Regions from separate parts of the Shimwellia blattae DSM 4481 genome, predicted to be linked through region 1. Evidence: riboswitches for the same ligand, from Rfam matches in the RefSeq annotation. Region 1 holds a riboswitch; the other holds the start of a gene.
The links. A riboswitch is a leader RNA that binds a small molecule or an ion and turns the genes downstream of it on or off. The one in region 1 is predicted to bind thiamine pyrophosphate.
Positions count from the first base shown of each region.

Region 2: another riboswitch for thiamine pyrophosphate. It lies ahead of EBL_RS08350 (TenA family protein); the one in region 1 lies ahead of thiC (phosphomethylpyrimidine synthase ThiC).

Region 1 covers NC_017910.1:3,840,806-3,848,303, reverse strand. The annotation lists partial or broken gene EBL_RS20895 (STM2901 family protein) at 1-59, opposite strand, end outside; gene thiH (2-iminoacetate synthase ThiH) at 180-1,310, opposite strand; gene thiG (thiazole synthase) at 1,310-2,077, opposite strand; gene thiS (sulfur carrier protein ThiS) at 2,079-2,279, opposite strand; gene EBL_RS17990 (HesA/MoeB/ThiF family protein) at 2,263-3,018, opposite strand; gene thiE (thiamine phosphate synthase) at 3,011-3,646, opposite strand; gene thiC (phosphomethylpyrimidine synthase ThiC) at 3,649-5,550, opposite strand; TPP riboswitch at 5,659-5,780, opposite strand; gene EBL_RS17975 (Rsd/AlgQ family anti-sigma factor) at 5,831-6,334, opposite strand; gene nudC (NAD(+) diphosphatase) at 6,435-7,214, shown strand; gene hemE (uroporphyrinogen decarboxylase) at 7,255-7,498, shown strand, end outside.
Region 2 covers NC_017910.1:1,796,613-1,804,110, forward strand. The annotation lists gene copD (copper homeostasis membrane protein CopD) at 1-403, opposite strand, end outside; gene copC (copper homeostasis periplasmic binding protein CopC) at 410-790, opposite strand; gene EBL_RS08315 (YidB family protein) at 1,226-1,621, shown strand; gene EBL_RS08320 (LPS-assembly lipoprotein LptE) at 1,683-2,021, shown strand; gene eco (serine protease inhibitor ecotin) at 2,140-2,628, shown strand; tRNA gene EBL_RS08330 (tRNA-OTHER) at 2,761-2,834, shown strand; gene EBL_RS08335 (ABC transporter substrate-binding protein) at 2,890-3,822, opposite strand; gene EBL_RS08340 (ABC transporter permease) at 3,856-4,611, opposite strand; gene EBL_RS08345 (ABC transporter ATP-binding protein) at 4,608-5,345, opposite strand; gene EBL_RS08350 (TenA family protein) at 5,342-6,034, opposite strand; TPP riboswitch at 6,093-6,195, opposite strand; gene EBL_RS08355 (FecCD family ABC transporter permease) at 6,235-7,251, opposite strand; gene EBL_RS08360 (class I SAM-dependent methyltransferase) at 7,254-7,498, opposite strand, start outside.

The sequences.
Region 1 (7,498 bases):
TTATTCAGTGTGTTATTTGATGCCTGATACAGTGAGTTAATGAGGCCAATCCAGCCTAATTAAGTTCAGATATGGGCAGACATGCTCCTCATATTATCGTCTGTTTTTAAATCATAAAACTCGCAATATATTGAATTATGGGCCCGGGTGGGCCCATCTGGATGGCATGCTGGTGGTAGTTATCGTGCAGGGCGGCCCAGGTAGCCGTCCCAGTCTTTCCATACCGGTTGTAGCCCGGCGGCAACCAGCATCTGTGCCACTTCATCCGGTGTGCGGCCATCGTGCGGGGCGAACTGCTCCAGCTCTGGCGCATCGCCATCCGCATAGCCACCGGGCTGGGTGCGGGAAAACGCGCTGACGTGGTTAATCACCAGCGGCACCACGTGGTCCCGGAACCAGGGGGATTCCCGGGTAGAGAGTGACAGCTCCACATCGGGCGACATAATGCGAAAGGCACAAATCACCTGCAGGAGCTGGCGCTCGTCCATCAGCGATGCGGGCTGAACGCCGCCAGCACAGGGGCGCAGGCGCGGGAAGGATACCGAATAACGGCTGCGCCAGTAGTGTTGCTGTAGCCACAACAGATGCTCCGCCACCATATAGCAGTCCACCCGCCAGCTGTCAGACAAGCCAATCAGTGCCCCGAGGCCAATGCGGTCAATACCGGCCCGGCCCAGCCGATCCGGGGTTTCCAGCCGCCAGAAGAAATCCTGTTTCTTACCGCGCAGATGGTGCCGGGCGTAGGTGGCTTCATGGTAGGTCTCCTGGTAGACCATCACCCCGTCAAGGCCGAGGGTTTTCAGCTCGGCATATTCTTCTTCGGCCAGGGGCTGGACCTCCATTTGCAGGGAGCTGAACTGGCTGCGGATATAGGGCAGGTGGCGGCGGAAGTAGTCCATCCCCACTTTGGTCTGATGCTCACCGGTGACCAGCAGCAGGTGGCTGAAGCCCAGCTCGCGGATAGCGGCACACTCCCGGGCTATCTCGGCGTCATCAAGGGTTTTGCGCTTCAGATGGTTACTCATCGAAAAGCCGCAGTAGGTGCAGTCGTTGGCGCACAGGTTGGAAAGATACAGCGGCACATAAAAACTGACCGTGTTGCCAAAGCGCTGGCGGGTCAGGGCGTGGGCCTTCTGCGCCATCGCCTCCAGGTATCCGGCTGCCGCCGGGGAGAGCAGGGCGAGCATATCTTCCCGGTCCGGGCGGCGGGCGGCGAGGGCGGCCTCCACATCACGGGGGGTTTTGCTGTTGATCCGCAGCCGGATATCGTCGTTATCCAGCTGTTGCCAGCGTTGGGTAAAGGTTTCCATCAGCAGTGCTCCAGAAAGCCGGTCAGCGGGCTGGTGGCCCGGGCCTGAGTATGGCGTTTCCCCGGGCCGGACCGGGCGGCAATCTGGCCTGCCTCCACGGCCAGACGGAATGCCCGGGCCATCTGTACCGGATCATCCGCCACGGCGATGGCGGTATTCACCAGCACCGCATCGGCGCCCATTTCCAGCGCTTCGCAGGCGTGGTGCGGCACGCCGATCCCCGCATCAACCACCACCGGCACCCGGGCCTGCTCGATAATAATCTCCAGCATGGCGCGGGTTTGCAGCCCCTGGTTAGAGCCGATCGGTGCGCCAAGGGGCATCACGGCGGCGCATCCGGCCTCTTCCAGCCGTTTACACAGTACCGGGTCTGCGCCGCAGTAGGGCAGTACCACAAAACCCTGTCTGACCAGCGCTTCAGCCGCTTTCAGGGTTTCGATGGGATCCGGCAGTAAATAGCGGGCGTCCGGGTGGATCTCCAGTTTGACCCAGTGGGTGCCCAGCGCTTCCCGGGCGAGCCGGGCGGCAAATATCGCCTCTTCAGCGGTTTTTGCCCCGGAGGTATTGGGCAGCAGGCTGACACCCAGCGCCTGAAGGGGGGAGAGAATATCATCGCGCTGGCCCTGCAAATCCAGGCGCTTCATGGCCATGGTCACCAGCTGGGAGCCGGAGGCGGTGATCGCCGCGCTCATCACCTCTGGTGAGGCGAATTTACCGGTGCCGGTAAACAGCGGCGAAGAGAATGTCTTATCAGCAATCTGTAACATGTTAACCCCCGGCAATAGCCTGAAAGAGCAGGATCTGGTCCCCGTCGCGCAGCAGGTGTTGCGGCCACTGCGCCCGGGGAATAATGGTCTGGTTGACCGCCAGCGCACAGCCGGACTGGCGGATCTCAAGTTGTGCCAGGAACTGGCTGATGTTGCAGCCCTCCGGGCACTGAACGGTCTGGTCGTTAAACTGGATCTGCATGGTGTCCTCCGCAAACCGGGCAATCCGGCGCCCGGCGTAGTGCCAGGGTGCGCCACTGGAGCGCTCTGGCATCAAACAGCTGTAATTTGCCACTGGCAACAGCCATTCCGCTGAGCAGCTTCAGCGCTTCCAGCGCCTGTAAGGTGCCCATGATGCCCACCACCGGTCCCGGGATACCGGCGGTGCGGCAGTTAAGTGCCGGTTCGGCATCCTCTGGCCACAGGCAGCGGTAGCAGCCGCTGGACCAGGGGGGCGTCAGTACCATCAGCTGGCCGCTGAACCCCACGGCGCTGGCGCTGATTAGCGGCGTGTCCAGCGCCACGCAGGCGGCGTTGATTTCCTGGCGGGCGGCCATATTGTCGGTGCAGTCAAGCACCAGGTCCGCCCGGGCGACAGCCTGGCGCAATGGCAGGCCGGATAACCGCTGGTGGAGGACATCCACGCGGATGGCCGGGTTGAGCCGCTCAAGCTGGCGTTTCGCCACCTTTGCTTTGGGCTGTTCAAGGTCGCCGCTGCTGAACAGGATCTGGCGCTGCAGGTTGCTGATATGCACGGTGTCGTCATCGGCCACGACCAGGTGGCCCACCCCGGCCCCGGCCAGGTAGAGGGCCGCCGGGGAGCCCAGCCCGCCAAGGCCGATAATCAGCACCTGGCTGGCGAGCAGTTTTTGCTGGCCCTCCAGGGCTATCTCCTCCAGCAGCAGCTGGCGGCTGTAGCGCATAAAATCTGCGTCATTCATCCCCGGCACCCGCAATGTCCAGCAGCTGTGCCGTGGCCTGGCGCCAGTCCGGCGCCTGTGTTATCGCGCTGACCACAGCAATACTGCCGACGCCGGTATCCATCACTGCGGGTGCCCGGGCAATGCTGATACCGCCAATGGCCACTGTCGGGTACTCTCCCAGGCGCCGGATATGTGCCGCCAGCTGTGCCAGCCCCTGGGGGGCGGAGGGCATCTGTTTGGTCAGGGTGGGGAACACATGGCCCAGGGCGATATAGGAAGGTCTGGCCGCGAGCGCGACGTCGATTTCCATATCGTCATGGGTGGACACCCCGAGCCGCAGCCCCGCTTTACGGATGGCGTTCAGATCGGTGGTTTCCAGGTCCTCCTGGCCCAGGTGGACCCCGTAGGCCTGGTGTTTAATCGCCAGCCGCCAGTAGTCGTTAATAAACAGCCGGGCGTTATAGCGCCTGCCCAGGGCGATAGCCGCAGCCACATCGGCCTCGACCTCGTGGTCCTGCTTGTCTTTAATGCGCAGCTGGATAGTACGCACACCGGCCTCCAGCAGGCGGGCAATCCACTCCACCGAGTCAACAACCGGGTAGAGCCCCAGGCACCGGGGCATGGCGGGAAAATCGGGTTGGTACAGCATTATATTTCCTCCTGGCGAAGATAGATCTCCCCGCCTTTCGTCTGGAAAGCGCGCGACATATCTGCCATACCGGCATCCATTTGCTGGCGGGCAGCGTAGTCGCGCACATCCTGGCTGATTTTCATTGAACAGAATTTGGGCCCGCACATGGAGCAGAAGTGGGCCACCTTGCCGGATGCCTGGGGCAGTGTTGCATCGTGGTAGGCCCGGGCGGTAAAGGGATCCAGCGCGAGGTTAAACTGATCCTCCCAGCGGAATTCAAAACGCGCTTTCGACATGGCGTTATCGCGGATCTGGGCGCCGGGGTGCCCTTTTGCCAGATCGGCTGCGTGGGCGGCAATTTTGTAGGTGATAAGCCCCTGGCGGACATCGTCTTTATCCGGCAGGCCGAGGTGCTCCTTCGGGGTCACATAGCAGAGCATGGCGCAGCCGAACCAGCCGATCATCGCCGCACCAATCCCGGAGGTGAAATGATCATAGCCCGGGGCAATGTCTGTGGTGAGCGGGCCGAGGGTGTAGAACGGGGCCTCGTGGCAGTGCTCCAGCTCTTCGGTCATATTGCGCTGGATCATCTGCATCGGCACATGGCCCGGGCCTTCGATCATCACCTGCACGTCATACTCCCGGGCGATGCTGGTCAGCTCACCAAGGGTGTGTAACTCGGCGAACTGGGCTTCATCGTTGGCGTCCTGAATTGATCCCGGGCGCAGCCCGTCGCCGAGGGATAGGGCCACATCATAGGCCGCGCAGATCTCGCAGATCTCCCGGAAGTGCTGGTAAAGAAAGTTTTCCTGATGGTGGGACAGGCACCACTTAGCCATGATCGACCCCCCGCGCGAGACGATCCCGGTCAGGCGTTTTGCGGTCATCGGCACATAGCGCAGCAGAACCCCGGCGTGGATAGTAAAGTAGTCGACCCCTTGTTCTGCCTGCTCCAGCAGCGTATCCCGGAAGATGTCCCAGTTCAGGTTTTCGGCAATGCCGTTAACCTTCTCCAGGGCCTGATAAACGGGCACCGTGCCGATGGGCACCGGGCTGTTGCGCAGGATCCACTCCCGGGTTTCGTGGATATAGCGCCCGGTGGAGAGATCCATCACCGTATCGGCCCCCCAGCGGGTGGCCCAGACCAGCTTTTCCACCTCTTCTTCAATGGATGAGCTCACCGCCGAGCTGCCGATATTGGCGTTCACCTTCACCAGGAAGTTGCGGCCGATAATCATCGGCTCTGACTCCGGGTGGTTAATGTTGGCCGGGATAATCGCCCGGCCAGCGGCCACCTCAGCGCGCACAAATTCACCGGTGATATTCTCCGGCAGCCGGGCACCAAACCCCTGGCCCGGGTGCTGTTGGCGTAAAACCGCACTGCGAATGCGCTCGCGGCCCATGTTCTCGCGAATGGCGATAAACTCCATCTCCGGGGTGATTATCCCCTGGCGGGCATAGTGAAGCTGGGTGACACATTGCCCGCTACGGGCGCGTCTGGGGCGGGGCAGCGCCCGGAAGCGCAACTCGTCAAGGGTATCGTCTGCCAGGCGCTGGCGGCTCCAGGTGGAGCTGCGGGCGTCCAGGGGCTCGGTATCGTTACGCTGCGCTATCCACGGCTGGCGTAATCTGGCCAGCCCCTGGTGCACATCCACCTGGATTGCCGGATCCCCGTAAGGGCCGGAGGTGTCATACACCACAACCGCTTCGTTGGGCTCATAGCGGGGCGAGTGGGGATCCTGGTTTATCAGGGTCGGGCTGAGCTGGATTTCACGCACCGGCACGCGGATATCTTCCCGGCTGCCGGTGAGGTAAATACGCTGTGAACTGGGGTAACTGGTCCCTTCAAGGGTGTTGATAAAGTGCCGGGCGGCATCGCGCTGCGCGCGACGGTCTGGTTTTTCTGTGGTGTTGGACATAGCTCATTTCCGGTTTAAACGCAGAATATGGCTTGCCAGAACGACGGAAGGAGTAATTTACCCTGAGTTATCACCCGGTGAAGAAGCCGGTGAGCTCAGTGAAAACAGTGAGGCATTACTCTTGTTCCCTTCGCAGGTTTTAACCTGATCAGGTTCCGCGGATCCCGAATTAACGGTCTCAGCCCGCGGCGAACGTAAACGCTCACCTCTGGGCACTCCGACAAGATTCATCCCCGCATGTGCGGGGGCAGTTGTAAATTACGCGTTAATACGCAGAAACTCAAGCAGGACGGGTTAACGGATTTCCGTCATTGGCGCTGAGATCCCGGCTGAGCTCCAGCGCCATCAGCATCAGCTTATCTTCCAGGGCAAACCGGGTCTCCATGGCTTCACCCAGCCCGGAAAGGGCTTGCTGAAATTCGGCAAAATCATCATGCTCCAGAGCGCTCTCCAGATGCAGATCGTAATAGGCCATAATTTGCTGCGTGTTGGCTTCAAGCTGCGGGCAGATTTGCGATGTGGCGAGCTGTGCGTAATTTCCTTTAATTTCACCGATAATGCGCGCATAAATATGGAAATGACCGGCAGATAAATAATCCACCAGGCCCTGGCAAAAGGCATCCAGCGCCATTTCATCGATGGCGGCCAGCGAACTTTTCCCTGGTGTCAGGCCGACCAGGTTATACCAGGCGATTAACAGGTGCTTTCTTTGCAGCAGCCACTGGTCGACGAGTGTGTTATTTCCGTTAAGGCGTTCTGTCAGGGATTTTAGCTGGTTTAACATAGATGACTCCGTAAATGGGGTAAGTCGTTAAGCAGCACCAGTAGTAAAAATGTAATTAAAATGTAAATACGAGATTGCCAGTGAAGCTGGAGTAGCGCAAGTGTTAGCAGATCGCATAATTGAAAAATTAGACCACGGCTGGTGGGTCGTCAGCCACTACCATAAATTATGGTTACCCGGGGGGGCGCTGCCATACGGGCAGGCCGGAGAATGGGGGCTGGAGGGGCTTACCGCCCGCCGGATTGGTGAATGGCAGGGAGAGCCGGTCTGGCTGATTTGCCAGCAGCAGCCACAGGATATGGGCTCAGTGCGCCAGATTATCGACCAGGATGCCGGGCTGTTTCAGCTGGCGGGCCGGGGGGTACAGCTGGCGGAATTTTACCGCTCTCACCACTATTGCGGGTATTGCGGCCACAGTATGCACCCGAGTAAAACCGAGTGGGCGCTGTTGTGCAGCCACTGCCGGGAGCGCTATTACCCGCAAATCGCCCCCTGCATTATTGTTGCCATCCGCAAGGGGGATTCTATTTTACTGGGCAAGCACGTGCGCCACCGTAATGGGGTCTATACGGTGCTGGCCGGGTTTGTGGAAGTGGGCGAGACCCTGGAGCAGGCCGTATCCCGTGAAGTGATGGAAGAGAGCGGCATCCGGGTGAAGAATCTGCATTATGTCAGCTCCCAGCCCTGGCCGTTCCCCCAGTCTCTGATGATGGCCTTTACCGCAGAATACGCGGGCGGCGAGATAGCCATTGATCGTAAGGAACTGCTGGATGCGGGCTGGTATCGTTATGACCAGCTGCCTCTGTTGCCGGCGGTGGGCACCGTAGCGCGACGGCTGATTGAAGATACAGTGGCCCGGTGTCGGGCAGACTGTGAATGACATGTTACACTGACGCCCCGTTGATACAGGAAATGGACGAATGACCGAACTCAAAAACGATCGTTACTTGCGCGCGCTGCTGCGCCAGCCCGTGGATATGACACCCGTATGGATGATGCGCCAGGCGGGGCGCTATTTACCGGAATATAAAGCCACCCGTGCGCAGGCCGGTGATTTTATGTCCCTGTGCCGTAACGCTGAGCTGGCCTGTGAGGTGACACTCCAGCCCCTGCGGCGCTACCGGCTGGATGCGGCGATTTTATTTTCCGATATTCTCACCATCC
Region 2 (7,498 bases), 2.0 Mb from region 1:
GGCCGGTGCTGCCCAGCAGCACCACCTGTGCGGTACAGAGGACGAGCAGCAGGGCGCTCAGCCCTCTGGGTTTAATCAGCGCGGCCATTAACACGGCGGCGGCGAAAATAATCTGCCACAGCCAGATACTGCCAAAATGCGAGTCCAGCAGCCGCCCCCAGACCCCGGGGGAGAAGGCATCAGCCCAGCCGTTGCCCATCATTCCCCCCTGCACGGCCCACAGCAGCAAGGCGGCACCCAGCGACACCATTGCCGCCGGTAACCATACCGGCGACAGGCGGCGCATAATCACCCGGCGAAAGTCGCCCGGGGCCAGCAGCGCACCACAGATAGCGCAGCCCAGGATCAGTAACAGGGCCGTAAAGTGGCAAAAGCGCAGCACCACATAGCAGGCAGCCAGCATAACCGGTTACTTGAGCGTAAAGCGGTAATTGCCGTGGGTTTTATGGCCATCAACCGAGACCACCTGCCAGTTAACCTGATAACTGCCCGGCGGCAGGGGTTGTGCGGGGGTCACCACCACAGAGCGGTTGTCATCCGCCACCTTGTGCAGCGGCCCGGTGCTGACCGGGGTTTTCCCTGGGCCATTTAGCGTGATAGTGCTGAAACCGGGCTCGATACCTTCAGAAAAGGTCAGCCGGATCTCCTGCGGGGCGGCAGTTAACTGTGCATCCGCAGAGGGGCTCTGCTGTACCAGATGAGCATGGGCGAAAGCCGGGGAGGAGAACATCAGGGCCGATAAGAGAAGTGTAAAAAACGTTGCTATTGTCGTTAACAACTTGCTTGTCATATTCGCCATTCCTTTTGATTGCGCATTAACACAATGATAACTCCGCAGGCTGTGCGGCGTCGACACCCGGCAGGGGGGAATTTGCCGGCCGGAAAAGCAGTGGGTGGTTAATAGCACCAAATGGTGCCCGGGACATTAGTAATTTGTTCTAAATTTTTAACGATGGGACAGGGTTTCAGAAAAACGCCCGGATGATGAAAAAATAACAGTATCAGTGCGTTGCGGCACGGTTATCACGCCCGCCGGGCCAGGATCTCCCCCGGGAAACCGCACGGCTGCCCGCCAGGCCCGCCACCCGTCTTTCCGGCCGGGGTTTTCCCCACAAGGTTTTTGTCGTTATTTCGCGTAATTAAGGAGTTGTCTGGTTTGCGTCTGGCGTTATCAGGACTACTGTGCCGGGCGTAGCTGTATTGACATAATGATGTGGAGGAAAACATGGGATTACTTGATCAGATCGGCAGCATACTCGAACAGGAAGGGGGCAATGCCCGGTTACTGCAGGGCGTTATTGCCTGGATTGACTCTCAGGGCGGCATTGCGGCGCTGATTGCCAAATTTCAGCAGGGCGGGCTGGGGGAAATTGCCCAGTCGTGGATTGCCAACGGGCAAAATCACCCGATCAGCGGTGAGCAGGTATCCAGCCTGTTAGGTAATGGCGAACTGGAAAGCCTGGCCTCCTCTATGGGGGTTGCGCCAGAGCAGGCTTCCGCCATGCTGGCTCAGGTACTGCCGGGCATCGTTGATGGTCTGTCTCCGTCTGGCAGCGTGCCGGAGCACGGCAACCTGCTGGAAAACGGCCTCGAAATGCTGGCCGGTAAACTTTTAGGTTAACCCGCGACGGGCCCGTTACGGGCCCGTTGTGTACGACAAACAACACGCAAGGGAGGTAATAATGAAACCAGTGATACCGGTTATCGGGCTGATGTTACTGACCGGATGTGGCTCTGCGTCTCACCTGCGCGGCCAGGAGCCGGTGCTGGAGGGCAGTAGCCCTAAGTCTCCGGCGGCGCTGGCCCAGTGTGTGCAGGAGCAGTGGGCACGCAGCGGTGTTAAATCGGAGCTGACCACATCAGGCACGGGCAGCAGTGTGCTGGTTCCCGGCACCCTGGGTGGCTACCGGGTGCTGCTGGATGCCCGTCCCTCGTCCCAGGGCAGTGATTTCTCCCTTTATGAGCGCCTGGCCCATGTGACCTCGGTGGTTTATGAGGATGGTGTCGCCTTCTGTAAATAGCGGGCGGGTCCCTTAAGTTTCTTCTTAAAATGTTGCCAGTCACCGATTATCTCTAGACTTATATTCTGATGCTGTAAGATCATAGAGAGAATTAATCTGCTTACACGGAGTTCTCAGAATGAAAGCTATTACCACCAGCCTGTGCGGTCTGTTACTGGCGTCCACCTCAGCCCTGGCTGTTGATCAGAACGCGCCATTGAGTAAAGTTGCGCCATTCCCGGCAGCGGAAAAAGGGATGGTACGCCAGGTGATTTATCTGCCCCAGCAGCCGGACGAATCCCTGCTGAAAGTGGAGCTGATGCCGGGCAAAACGCTGGATGTTGACTGCAACCGCCATATTCTGGGCGGCCAGTTTGAAGAAAAAGATCTTCAGGGGTGGGGCTATACCTACTACCAGTTAACTAAAGTCTCTTCACCGGCCTCTACCATGATGGCCTGCCCGGATAAAACCACCACCCGCAAATTTGTTCAGGTCAATACTGGCGGTAAAGGGCTGATTCGCTATAACAGCAAACTGCCGGTAGTGGTGTACACCCCGGAAAATGTTGAGCTGAAATACCGCATCTGGCGCGCCGATGAAGCGCTTCAGGATGCAGTGAAAAAGTAACCGTGCGTAGTGTGATCTGACACACAATATTCACAATTCCCTTACTATCCGGCGGGATATATTTTGCATTTGGCCGCCGGATATGAATAATACGTCCCTGCGGTAAACGTGCTTTCAGCGTGAACCCTATATCCGCCGGTAGCTCATCAGGGAAGAGCAGTAGTTTATGCTACAGGTGCGGGGTTGAAGTCCTCGTCGGCGGTCCAAATTAAAAAAACAGGCGCACTCCGGTGCGCCTGTTTTTTTTGTGCTGTGTGCCGGTTACAGCTCCACTGCGTACTGTTCCACCGGGGTGATTTTTTTAATCAGCTTGCTGGCGAACAGAAACTGTTCATATGCCTGGTAGCGGTTGCTGTCCAGTTTACCCGGCTCGGTGGCGAACAGCGGAATGCTCGCCTGCCACGCCTGCTTATTCAGTGGGGTGTTCAGCTCCGGATGGGCGCGGGCAAAAGCCTGCCAGGTCTCCTGCGGGTGCGCGCGCAGATAGTCACCACCTTGCTTCAGGGCGGTGAGAAACTTGCGAATTTTCGGGGCGGACATCGTATCGCGGCTGGCGACGATAATCAGCTCGTCATAGGCCGGGACGCCGTAATCCTCCACATTAAACACCACGGGATCCTTACCCTGTAGTTTCAGCTCCTGCGCTTCTATATTGCGGTAGCCGCCGATCACCGCATCCACCTGGCCTGCCAGCAGGGCGCTGGTAAGCTGAAAATTCACGTTGATTAACGTCATCTCCTCCGGCCGGATATGCTGGTTTTGCGCCATGGTGGCAAGGGTTGCCTGCTCAATCCCGCTGACCGAATAACCAATCTTTTTCCCTTTGAGATCCGCCGGGGATTTTATCGCTTTATCGAGGGTTATCACGGTATTGAGCGGGGAGCTGATAAGCGTACCCACCCGCACCAGCGGCAGCCCCTGGTCGGCAAAAAAGTGCAGCTGGGGCTGGTAGGTGATCGCGAGATCTGCCTGTTTCGCCACCACCAGCCGCGCAGGTAACGCCGGATCGGAGGGCGGAATAATACGCACATTTAACCCCTGCTGTTTAAAGGCACCGATTTGTTCGGCCACCATAATCGGGGCGTGATCCGGGTTAATGTACCAGTCGAGTACCAGGGTCAGATCCTCTGCGGCACTGGCCCGGGAGAGTGCCGCCATGCCCAGTAACAGGCCGCACAGGTATTTTTTCAGCATGATGTTTTCCTTGGTTCGTTATCAGTAACAGTGTCAGTCGGTTTCCGGCTTCCAGGTGATCAGCCGCCGGACCAGGGTATCGACCGTGGTCCACAGCAGAATGGTCATCAGCACCAGGATAAATAACGCGGCGAAACAGGCGTCGGTCTGCATCCGGGCATTGGCATTGAGCATCAGGTAACCGAGCCCCCCGGCGGAGCCCACCCATTCGCCGATGATGGCGCCAATTGGCGCTACCGCCGCCGCCATACGCAGGCCAGAGCCAAACGCCGGAAGCGCCGCCATCAGGCGCACATGGCGCAGCAGCGCCCAGCGCGATGCCCCCATGGTGCGGGCAAGGTTGAGGTAGTCGTTATTCACCCGGCGCAGCCCGTCGAAAAAGGCGGAAACCATCGGGAAAAAAATCACCAGGACCGCCATGGTTATCTTGGCGCTGATCCCAAAGCCGAACCACAGCACCAGCAGCGGGGCGAGGGCGAAAACCGGTATGGCCTGGCTGGTCAGCACCAGGGGCATCAGCCAGCGCTGTAGCCGGGGGGAGAAAATCATGCACAGGGCCAGGGCGGCGCCAAACAGCACCCCGATGACCAGGCCGCTGAGGATCTCACTGGCGGTGATCAGTGCATGCCATGCCAGATAGTCACGTCCCTGCCACAGGGCCTGAAGTACGGCACCCGGGGTGGGCAACAAAAAAGCGGGAATACCGCTCAGGGTCAGCAGCCACCAGAACAGTAACAGCCCGGCGAAGACGGTCAGGCCGCGCCCCAGGCGGGTGAGTGTCGGTGTCATAGGGCCCCCGTCAGCCGCAGCAACAGCCGGGCCTGGTCGTGCAAAAGTTGCGGGTCATCGGGGGCGCGCGGGGGCTGACCGGTGAGCGGGTGGTTGTCATCAAGGCCGCCAGGCCCGCGGGAGAGCACCAGCAGCCGGTGGCTCAGGCGGCAGGCTTCCATGGTGTCGTGGGTGATAAGCAGCACCGTGTTGTCGGCCAGCAGCTCCGCGGCCAGCTCCTGAATGGCGCTGCGGGTCAGGGCGTCCAGCGCGGAAAACGGCTCATCCATCAGCACGATGGGCTTGCGTTCATACAGGGTCCGGGCAATGGCGGCCCGCTGGCGCATACCGCCGGAGAGGGTGGCGGGCATGGCCCGGGCGTAGTCGGCAAGGCCCACGCGCTCCAGCAGGTGCTCAACCCAGGGGCGGTCGGTGGGCTCTTTGCGTAGCCGGGCGCCGAGCGCCACGTTTTCGGCAATAGTCAGCCACGGATAGAGCAGATCTTTTTGCCCCATCCAGGCGATCCGCCCGCTCAGGGGCTGGCCGTCGCTGCCGCTGACACTGCCGGTCGTGGGGGGCAGTAAACCGGCGATAATCTGCAACAGGCTGGTTTTGCCGGTGCCGCTCACCCCGAGCAGCGAGACAAAACGGCCCCCTTCGATAGTAAAGTTAAGCCCGCTAAAGAGGGTGTTATCACCAAAGCGCAGGCTGAGGTCCCGCACCTGGATCCCGGGGGGCGTGGTACGGCGTGTCATCGGGCGGTGTCCACAGCGTTAAGCCCCATTTGCCAGAAGGCAGACTCCAGCCGGGTGGCGGTGGTAAAAATGGTGCTCAGCTCCGGCATCCGGCTTTGGGCACCGCGCTGCTGGCCCGTGGTTTCCAGTAACGCCATGGCGGCGCGGACCCCGGCCAGGTATTGCGGGTCGCCGTAGTTGAGGATCCAGGAGGCATAAGGGTTGTTGTCGAGGCGGGTTTCCGGGCTGTTCAGTAGCCCAAGGCCGATTTCCGCATACCCGGCCACACAGGGCAGCAGGGCGGCCAGCAGGTCGAGCGCATCGCCCCGGTGGCCCGTATCCAGAACATAGCGGGTGTAGTTCATGGTTTCCGGGGCTTCCGGCTGGGCGGCAATGTCGGACTCCTGCAATCCCCAGCTCGCGCAGTAGGCCAGATGCAACGGCAGCTCCGCAATAATGGCATTAAGGGAGGCGGTCGCCGAGCGCATTTCAGGCAGGGTGTGCAGCTTGCTGACCAGCAGCCCGTATGCCCGGGCAAAGTGCAGCAAAAACAGATAATCCTGGATCAGATACTGGCGGAAGGCCGCTTGCGGCAGTGTGCCCGCAGCCAGCTGGCGGACAAACGGATGGTTGACATATTCCTGCCACTGGCTACCCGCCGCGTGGCGCAACTGACCATACAGGCCAGTTTCAAACTGCGTAATATCCATAGATCTCCTGGTATGGTGGAGATCCGGGCGCCTGGCGCTATGAACAGACAACAACCTGAAAAGCCATTGCCACCGTCCCTTCGCTGGCATGACCCAGATCAGGTTCAAAGGGTCCGGTTTACACCATCTCAGCCCGTTTCAGGGCACCCCTCGGAGACGCCTGTTATACGTTATTTGATTTTCATTTACACTTTTTATTTTCAGTTATCGCCCCGGCGGGTGCGGGCAACCAGCAGTAAAAAGACCGGCACCCCCAGCAGGGCGGTGAGGATCCCCACCGGCAACTCCCGGGGGGCAAACAGCGTGCGCGCCAGGGTATCGGCCAGAACGGTGACCATGGCGCCGCACAGCATCGCCACCGGCAACAGGCTGCCGTGGCGGCGGCCGCTGAGCATCCGGGCAATGTGCGGCACGGTCAGGCCAATAAAACCGATGGCACCGCAACAGGCGACCACAATGGCCGTCAGCAGGGTGGTCAGGCTGTAGATCAGCAGGGTTATCCGCGCCACATCCACCCCCACGGTGCTGGCGGTGAGCGGGCTGACCGCCAGCACATCCAGGGTGGGGGCCAGCCGGTGCAGCAGCAGGAAAATCCCCCCCAGCACCAGGCCACACAGCAGCACCTGGGGCCAGTCTGCCCGGGTAAACGATCCCAGCAGCCAGAACATCACGCCACGGCTGGTGTCGGCGTCCGTCTTCCAGAAGGTGATAAGCGATGTCAGGGCCGAAAGCAGCTGGGTCACGGCGACCCCGGTGAGCACCAGGCGGCCAGACTGCCCGGCCAGCGAGGCGCGGGCAAGGATCAGCACCAGCAGAAATGCCAGCGCCGCGCCGCCAAAGGCCCCCAGCGGCACAGCGGCCCAGCCCGCCCCCCAGCCTGCGGCAATTACCAGTACCGCCCCGGCACCGGCCCCGGAGGAGATCCCCAGCACCCAGGGATCGGCCAGATCGTTACGGGTCAGCGCCTGGAGCACTGTGCCGCACAGGGCAAGCGCCGCCCCCGTCAGGGCCGCCAGCAGGGTACGGGGTAAGCGCAATGACCAGATAATGCGCCGGGCCAGGGAGCCCCCGTCGGGGCTCTCCCCGGGCCCCGCCAGCAGTGCACCGGCGCTCTGGCTCAGGGAGAACGTCACCGGGCCGGTTGCGATGGCAAGCACCACCACCAGCAGCAGGGCGCTCAGCAGCAGGGCCAGTAACAGAGGGGCGCGCCGGGACAAGGCTATTTCCAGCCCGCGATAACGTAGTCGTCAAGGTATTGCCACAGGGTGCCGGTTTCGAAAAAACCGGCCTGCTGCAACAGGGCCAGCTGAAAGCCTACCGTGGTGGCGGGGGGCACCGGGCGGCCGGCAAACAGACGCGCCCGTTCGGGAAGCTGCGCCTGTAGCGTTTCGCAGGCGCTGGCATCGGCAAACCAGCTGTCCCAGCTCTGGGCACCTGCGGCGAAGGCCTGCTGTTGGGTGAGCT